DNA from 2 places in the Massilia sp. BGA-UO-ETr-WB1 genome. Region 2 is predicted to be linked to the other one. Evidence: predicted binding sites of a transcription regulator. Region 2 holds the regulator's gene; the other holds the start of a gene.

Region 1 (4,409 bases), on a different contig from region 2:
CGGTGCGCAGTTGCGCGTCGTACTCCATCAGCGCGCCGCGCGCCTGGCCTTTCGATTCCGTCTCTATCCTGTCCGCCCACGCCTTCAGCTCCGGCAGCGCCATCAGCGCCGCCACCGCCTGTTCGCGGCTCAGCGCGCCCTTGGCGGCAGGCGCTTGCAGCGCGGCGCTGCCCGCGCTGGCGGCACTGGCCACGGCGGCGGCCGGCGCTGCGGGTTGCGCCTCCTGGCGCGTCGAGTACAGATAATAAGCACCCAGGCCAGCCGACAGCAGCCCGGCCAGCGTCCCGGCAATCGCGGCGGTTTTGGAATTCGAAGAGCGCGGTGCCATCGGATGAGAGCCTTGTCATGGAGAGAGGAAAGTTGCGGCCATACTAAACCAAGCGAACCCGCGCAGCAACTTGCTTATTGCGGCTTTGGCGGCGAGGCAAGCGGCGTCCGGCTGACCTTGGGCAAATAAAAAGCCCGCAAGGCGCGAACCTTGCGGGCTTGTCAGCGATGAACCGGTGCGGTTCGGCGCGGAACGGCTATTACATCATGCCGTCCATGCCGCCCATGCCACCCATACCGCCCATGCCACCCATACCGCCGGCTGGCTTGTCTTCGTTGATTTCAGCAACCATGCAGTCGGTGGTCAGCATCAGGCCAGCGATCGACGCTGCGTTCTGCAGAGCCGAGCGGGTTACTTTGGCTGGGTCCAGCACGCCCATTTCAACCATGTCGCCGTAGGTGCCGTTCGACGCGTTGTAGCCGTGGTTGCCGGAACCGGCCAGCACTGCTGCAACCACCACCGATGCTTCTTCGCCGGCGTTTTGCACGATCATGCGCAGAGGCTCTTCCATCGCGCGCAGAACGATCTTGATGCCAGCTTCCTGGTCAGGATTGTCGCCTTTGACGGTCAGGGCTGCACGGGCGCGCAGCAGGGCCACGCCGCCGCCTGGCACGATGCCTTCTTCAACCGCAGCGCGGGTGGCGTGCAGTGCATCTTCCACGCGGGCTTTCTTTTCTTTCATTTCAACTTCGGTGGCAGCACCGACTTTGATCACGGCAACGCCGCCGGCCAGCTTGGCTACGCGTTCTTGCAGTTTCTCGCGGTCGTAGTCCGAGGTCGCTTCTTCGATCTGCACGCGGATCTGCTTGACGCGCGCTTCGATGTTGGAACCGTCGCCGGCGCCATCGATAACGATGGTGTTTTCCTTGCCCACTTCGATGCGCTTGGCCTGGCCCAGTTCCGCCAGGGTGATTTTTTCCAGGGTCAGGCCGATTTCTTCAGCAACAACCTGGCCGCCGGTCAGCACGGCGATGTCTTCCAGCATGGCTTTGCGGCGGTCGCCGAAGCCTGGGGCTTTCACTGCGCAGGTTTTCAGGATGCCGCGGATGTTGTTCACAACCAGGGTCGCCAGCGCTTCGCCTTCGATGTCTTCAGCGATGATCAGCAGTGGACGGCCAGCTTTGGCAACTTGTTCCAGTACCGGCAGCAGGTCGCGGATGTTGGAGATTTTCTTGTCGCACAGCAGGACGAATGGATTGTCCAGGATGGCAACTTGCTTCTCCTGGTTGTTGATGAAGTATGGCGACAGGTAGCCGCGGTCGAACTGCATACCTTCAACGATGTCCAGCTCGTCGTTCAGCGACTTGCCGTCTTCCACGGTGATAACGCCTTCCTTGCCCACTTTTTCCATCGCTTCAGCGATGCGCTCGCCGATCGAGTAGTCGGAGTTGGCCGAGATCGCGCCAACCTGGGCGATTTCCTTGGTGGTGGTGCATGGACGGGCCAGGATGGCGATCTGCTCGACGGTGGCAGCAACTGCCTTGTCGATGCCGCGCTTCAGGTCCATCGGGTTCATGCCGGCGGCAACGAACTTCATGCCTTCGCGCACGATAGCCTGGGCCAGCACGGTCGCGGTGGTGGTGCCGTCGCCGGCGTTGTCGCTGGTTTTGGAAGCAACTTCCTTCACCATTTGCGCGCCCATGTTCTGCAGCTTGTCTTTCAGTTCGATTTCTTTGGCGACCGATACGCCGTCCTTGGTAACGGTAGGGGCGCCGAAGGAGCGCTCCAGCACCACGTTACGGCCCTTAGGACCCAGGGTAACTTTGACTGCGTTGGCGAGGATGTTCACGCCTTCAACCATCTTGGCGCGCGCTGCGTCGCCGAATACTACGTCTTTAGCTGCCATGTTCGAATTCTCCTGAAATTATTTCTAATTACTTGTTAACAACGGCCATGATGTCTTCTTCGCGCATCACCAGCAGCTCGTCGCCGTCGACTTTGACAGCTTGGCCGGAATATTTGCCGAACAGAACGCGGTCGCCCACTTTCACTTCCAGCGGACGCACTTTGCCGTCGTCCAGCACTTTGCCATTGCCCACTGCCAGGACTTCGCCCTGGTCTGGTTTTTCGGCGGCTGCGTCAGGAATGATCAGGCCGGATGCGGTTTTGGTTTCCTGGTCGAGACGTTTGACGATGACGCGATCGTGCAAAGGGCGAAGGTTCATACAAAACTCCTTTATCAATGGTTGTCGTGCTGAGAGGCTGCGGTCAGAATGTTTCTGCATCGCAACCTCAGTATTCTTGTTAGCACTCTCGGCTAACGAGTGCCAATTATAGGGACGCTTATGTCCTATTTCAAGACAGGCATGAACTTATTTGATTGCCGCCTATGAAAGGGCGCCGTTCTTTGCGCTGGCTCAAGCATCCTTCAGTGACTTAAATGACAATCTTTTATTTAAGTCAATGTGGCGACCCGAACTATCGGGGCGTCAACATCAAGCGGCGCGACGCCTCGGTGCATGCCGATCCGTTCGACTGGCGGGTGGCGGCGGGAAATAATGTAAACGATTTATATGGTTTCTTCGATTGGCTGACCCGCGCACGCGCAGCCGCAGCGCGCAGGCCAGGTCGCGCCCGCAGTCCCGGATGTTCTCAAGCACCACTCCTTGCACCTGCGCATAGCCGTCCGGCTGCACGCGCAGTTCGTCCTGGACGGGCGCCGTCAGCACCGGCAGCGGCGCCGTTAACGCGCCCAGCAAGCCTGGCATTTTTTCCATAGTCTGAGGAGTGCCCCTAAATATGTGCGTCATGCGCGTGTACCTGTTGACGCGGCTTCCCTAGCCATCCTATAGTTGCGGGATGATTTCAGAATTCCAAGAACTTTCCGATAAGATCGACCAGCTCGCCGAGATGAGCCTGGCGCTGCGGCGTGAAAACGCCCAGCTGCGCCAGGTCAATGCGGCCCTGGTGGCCGACAACATGGCTTGCCAGCGCCGCCTGGCCGAAGCGCACGCGCGCGTGTCGGCGCTGCTGGAAAAGATTCCCGCCATCGCCACCGAGGCCGCTCCGGCCCCGGCACAAGAGGACGTGCAATGATACATCTGGACGTGAGCATCATGGGCCAGCCGTACCGCCTGGCGTGCAAGGAAGAAGAAGAGCGCGCGCTGCGCGAAGCGGCCAGCTTCCTCGACAAGAAAATGACGGCCATCCGCGACGCCGGCCGGGTCAAGGGCAACGACCGCATCGCCGTGATGGCGGCGCTGGGCATGGCGGCCGAATTCCTGTCCGCGCGCGCGCCGCAAGGGCCGCTGTCGGACATGTCGGTGCTGGACATGCAGGACAAGATGGCGGCCATGCACAAGGTGCTCGACAGCGCGCTGACGCCGCAAGAAAATCTTTTTTAACGACGAAAGGCCTTTCCCTGGCGGCGATAGAGGAGTAAACTCCGTGTCACCCTGCAGTGTTCGCGGATGCCATATATTCCTTGAACCATTTGTATGCAACGGTCGCGGAAATTTGTTTGATGGGAGTGAGCGTCGCTAGCCCGATGAACCCGAAATTGAACTAACTGTGACCACCTGAGCCACCAGGTTCGGGATGCCGGCATAGCGGCACAGGCGGGGCTTCATTCCCAAAAGAGCGGTTGTTAGCACCTTGGTGCGCAGCCGCTTTTTTACGTCCCTAGCTTTCATACGAAGGAGCGCCATGGCTTACTGGCTGATGAAGTCCGAACCGGACGAGATGAGCATCGACGACGTGCTGGCCGCAAAGGGCCACACCGTACCCTGGTTCGGCGTGCGCAACTACCAGGCCCGTAACTTCATGCGCGACGCGATGAAAGTGGGCGACGGCGTGCTGTTCTACCACTCCAGCTGCCCGCAGCCCGGCATCGCCGGCATCGCCGAAGTGGCCAGCGGCGCCTATCCGGACGATACCCAGTTCGATCCCGAGAGCCACTACTACGATCCGAAGTCCAAGCCGGAGGAGCCGCGCTGGCAGATGGTGGACGTGAAAGCGCTGCGCAAAACGCGCCTGCTGTCTTTGGCCGAGTTGCGCACCATCCCCGCGCTGGAAGACATGGTGCTGCTGCAGAAGGGCAGCCGCCTGTCCATCACGCCGGTCACGCCGGCGCAATGGAAAA
Region 2 (4,409 bases):
TTGGCCAGGTCCGCTTCGATGGCCACCCCGGCCGGCTTGCCGGAGAAGGCGGCCGCGTCCTGGCCCAGGCTGGGCGAACCGGCCCGGTCCAGCGCGCCGGACAGGCGCACTTCCGGCGTGCCCTGCACGGCTTCGATCAGCATGCGGCCCATGCGGCCGCTCGCGCCCGCGATTGCAATGTTCAGTTCAGTCATGCTCGGTCCTTCTTACTTCGATTCGATTTTCGGCGTCACGGGCACGGGTGCGGCGGCGCCCGAGTCGGTGCCGGCCGGCAGCGGCGCGGTGCCGGGCGAGACGCCCTTGTTCTGCTCCTTCAGCGCCTGCTTGGCGGTCTTGGGCGGGCCGGCGATCAGCGCGATGTACTCCTGCTCGGTAGGCAGGTTGCCGCCTTCGAAGCGGTCGACCTTGCCTTCCTTGAAGTAGACCACCACGGTGCTGTCGATGGTTTCGCCATTGCCACGGGCCAGGCGGAACGGGTAGTCCCAGCGCTCGGCGTGGAAGATGTCCTGCAAGAGCGGCGTGCCGAGGATGAAGCGGACCTGGTCGCGCGTCATGCCCGGTTTCAGTTGCTGCAGCATTTCCTGGGAAATGAAGTTGCCCTGCTGGATGTCCGGACGGTAGGGCGAGAAGAACCACATGAACTTCTGCAGTTGCGAAATGCTGCGGACCTGGGCGCCTTTGCCGGCCACCACCGCGTTGTCTTCGACTTTCAGGTCAGCCTTCTTTTCGCCCAGCGTGCTGAGCGAGGCGCAGCCGGAAACGGCCAGCGCAAGGCAAATCGCGCCCGCCGCGAGGGGCGTGCGGCGTTTCATAGTGTGCAACATGGACTGCGGTATAGCCTGGGTGATGCGCATAAATGACCTCAAATCGATTGAGCGGAAGTGCCAAAACACTATATGATAAAGCACATTGTCCCACACACGAGTAAGAAACATGAGCAACAACCCAACCGACCTGAAGGCAAGCGGCCTGAAAGCGACTCTGCCGCGCCTGAAGATCCTCGACATCTTCCAGAATAGCCCGGTGCGCCACCTGACTGCGGAGGATGTTTACAAGATCCTGCTGGCGGACAATATGGATGTTGGCCTGGCAACGGTATACCGTGTGCTGACCCAGTTCGAGCAGGCCGGCCTGCTGAACCGCAACCACTTCGAAACCGGCAAAGCCATTTTCGAGCTGAACGCCGGTTCGCACCACGACCACCTGGTGTGCCTGGACTGTGGCCGGGTGGAAGAATTCTTCGACGAGGAAATCGAGCACCGCCAGCAAAACATCGCCGAAGCGCGCGGCTTCAAGATCGCCGAGCACGCGCTGGCCATCTACGGCAACTGCGTCAAGACGGCCTGCCCGCACAAGCCGTGATGTTGGCGGCCTAGTGGTTGCTCAAGGCGTTTGACAGGAGCTTGGCGGTGATGTCCACGATAGGGATGACCCGCTCGTAAGCCATGCGCGTCGGCCCGATCACACCCAGCGTGCCGACGATCTTGCCGTTCGCTTCATACGGCGCCGTCACCACGCTCATCTCGTCCATCGGCACCAGGTGCGATTCGCCGCCGATATAAATCTGCACGCCGGAAGCCTTGCTCGACACGTCGAGCAGCTGCATCAGCCCGGTCTTCTGCTCGAACATGTCGAACATCTGGCGCAGCGACGTCATGTTGGACGACAGGTCGCTCACCGACAGCAGGTTGCGCTCGCCGGCGATCACCATGTCGTCCGCGCTGTCGGCCATGGCTTCGCTGCCGGCCTCCACCGCCTGCTGCATCAATCGCCCCATGTCGGTCTGCAGCTGGCGCAGCTCGCCCTGCATGCGCCCGCGCACTTCCTCCAGCGCCAGGCCGCTGTAATGCTGGTTGATGTAGTTGGCCGACTGCACCAGCTGGGCCGGCGTGTAGTCGACGTCGGTCAGCAGCATGCGGTTCTGCACGTCGCCGGCCGGGCTGACGATCACCAGCAGGATGCGTTTTTCCGACAGGCGCAGGAATTCAATCTGCTGGAACACCGACTCGTGGCGCGGCGCCATCACCACCCCGGCGAACTGGGACAGCGAGGACAGCATCTGCGCCGCGTTGGCGATCAGCTTTTGCGGCTGCTGGCTGGGCAGGCGCATGCGCGCTTCCACCGAGCTCTCGTCGATGTGCTGCACGGTCAGCAGGGTGTCGACGAAGATGCGGTAGCCGCGCGGCGTGGGGATGCGGCCGGCCGAGGTGTGCGGGCTGGCCACGTAGCCCAGCTCCTCCAGGTCCGCCATGATGTTGCGGATGGTGGCCGGGGACAGCTCCAGTCCCGAAATTTTCGACAGCGCGCGCGAGCCTACCGGCTGGCCGTCGGCAATGTAGCGCTCCACGAGCGCCTTGAGCAGGGTTTGGGCACGAATATCGAGTTGCATGGGCTTATTATGCACGCAGACGCACGCCGGCAGTATATCAATCTGCCAGCTGGTTCTCCAGCCAGTCCAGAAGTTCGTCGAATGTGGCGCAGACCGCGTCCGGCGCGATGCCGTGCGCCTCGGCCTCCAGCAGCGCCGCGCTGCCGCGCCGGTTCATCCACACCGCGCGCAGGCCGGCGCGCTGGGCGCCCTCCACGTCCAGTTTCAAATCGTCGCCGACATACACCGCCGCCGACGGCGGCACGTTCAGCGCCCGGCACGCCTCCAGGAAAATGGCCGGGTCCGGCTTGGCGCTGCCGAAGTGGGCGGCCGCCAGCGACACCTTGAAATGGTGGGCCATGCCGACAACTTCAAGATCCGCGTTGCCGTTGGTGATGGTGCCCAGCACCAGGCGCTCCTTCAGCTTGAGCAGGCCGGGCAGCACGTCGTCGTACAGCTGGACGGCGTTGCGCGCGGCCGAGAAGTGGCGCATGGCGCCGTCCAGGTGGCGCTCGTCCTCGCCCAGCTCGGCGAACGCGGCTTGCAGGCCGGCGCGGCGCAGGCTGGCCAGGTCCACGTGCAACTCGGGGCGCTCGGCCAGCAGCGCCATGCGGCGCGCGCGCAGCTCGTCGATGGAAAATTGCTGCGCCACCCGCGGCGCGTGCTCGGCCAGCCAGGCGTGCAGGGTCACTTCGGCCTGGGCGATCACGGGGGCGATCGGCCACAGCGTGTCGTCCAGGTCGAACAGGATGGCTTTCAGGGGCGTGCGGGCAGTCATGCCGGTATTGTCGCACGGCTGCGCCGGCACGGGGAGCTTCGGCGGGCGCGTACCGGGGGGCGCGCAGGGCATGCGCAGCGCATGTAAAATTGGCGAATTGTCCACATGGAGTCCGCTTTGTCCAAACTGCCCGCCTTGCGCGCCCTGCCCCCGGCCATTCGGGTCCCACTGGCCTCGCTGGCCTCGTTGGCCCCCCTGGTCCTGCTGGCGGCCTGCGCCACCCGGCCCCCGGCGGCCAGCCCGGCACGGCCGTCCCCGGCCAGCGTGCTGGCCGCGCCGGACGGCTACGCCGCCTACGTGCTGATGGGAGAGTCCGGCGCCGTGGCGCGCGTGGTGCTGGACGCGCCGTCCTGCCCCGCCATCGTGGTGGACGGCGCCAGCCGCCCGATGGCGCTGCGCGCCGCGCCCGCCACCCTGCCGCTGCGCCCCAACGCCACCAAGGCCGACGCCAAGCCCTCCGCGTTCCCGCTGCGCGTGTGCGAGGCGGACCTGCCGCCGGCCGCCGCCAGCGTCAGCGTGCTGGGCCCGGGCTTGGCCATCCCCCTGCCCGTGCCGCGCGCCGAGCCACAGCGCATCGTCGTCATCGGCGATACCGGCTGCCGCATGAAAAAGAGCGGCAACGAATTCCAGGACTGCAACGACCCGCAAGCCTATCCCTTCGCCACCGTGGCCGCAGCGGCGGCCGCGTGGCGGCCGGACCTGGTGGTGCACGTGGGCGACTACCACTACCGCGAAAACCCCTGCCCGCCCGGCAACGCGGGCTGCGCAGGCAGCCCCTACGGCTACGGCTGGGACGCCTGGCGCGAGGACTTCTTCCGCCCCGGCGCCGCCCTGCTGTCGGCCGCGCCGTGGGTGGTGGCGCGCGGCAACCACGAAAACTGCGAGCGCGCCGGCCAGGGCTGGTGGCGCCTGCTCGACCCGCGCCCCCTGCAAAGCGGGCGCGACTGCATCGATCCCGCACAGGATGCCGGCGGCAACTATAGCGCCCCCTACGCCGTGCCGCTGGGCGGCGGCGCCCAGCTGCTGGTGGCCGACACCGCCTCCACCACCTGGAAAGGCCTGCAGCCGGGCGACACCGGCTACGAGCAGTACCGCGCCACCTACCGCCGGCTGGACGCGCTGGCGCAGCGGGCCGAGTGGAACATCGGCGTGATGCACCACCCCATCCTGGGCGTGGGCGCCGAGGTCAAGGAAAACGGCCAGCTCGACTGGCACCTGGGCGACCTCGGCCTGCAGCAAAGCTTCGGCTCGCTCAATCCGCAG

What was found. The regulator HrcA, encoded in region 2, represses chaperone genes, less so after heat shock. The targets are predictions, from matches to a motif close to TTAGCACTCNNNNNNNNNGAGTGCTAA.
Region 1: the regulator HrcA is predicted to act here: its motif matches at 2,573-2,599, upstream of groES (co-chaperone GroES).

Annotation. Positions count from the first base shown of each region.
Region 1 covers NZ_JCAQOT010000013.1:240,220-244,628, reverse strand. The annotation lists gene AC56DV_RS02560 (hypothetical protein) at 1-328, opposite strand, end outside; gene groL (chaperonin GroEL) at 528-2,174, opposite strand; gene groES (co-chaperone GroES) at 2,203-2,493, opposite strand; gene AC56DV_RS02545 (hypothetical protein) at 2,764-3,045, opposite strand; gene AC56DV_RS02540 (hypothetical protein) at 3,128-3,364, shown strand; gene AC56DV_RS02535 (cell division protein ZapA) at 3,361-3,672, shown strand; RNA gene ssrS (6S RNA) at 3,718-3,896, shown strand; gene AC56DV_RS02525 (EVE domain-containing protein) at 3,974-4,409, shown strand, end outside.
Region 2 covers NZ_JCAQOT010000021.1:641,177-645,585, forward strand. The annotation lists gene dapB (4-hydroxy-tetrahydrodipicolinate reductase) at 1-194, opposite strand, end outside; gene AC56DV_RS07585 (outer membrane protein assembly factor BamE) at 207-812, opposite strand; gene fur (ferric iron uptake transcriptional regulator) at 934-1,362, shown strand; gene hrcA (heat-inducible transcriptional repressor HrcA) at 1,373-2,389, opposite strand; gene AC56DV_RS07600 (HAD family hydrolase) at 2,427-3,146, opposite strand; gene AC56DV_RS07605 (metallophosphoesterase family protein) at 3,264-4,409, shown strand, end outside.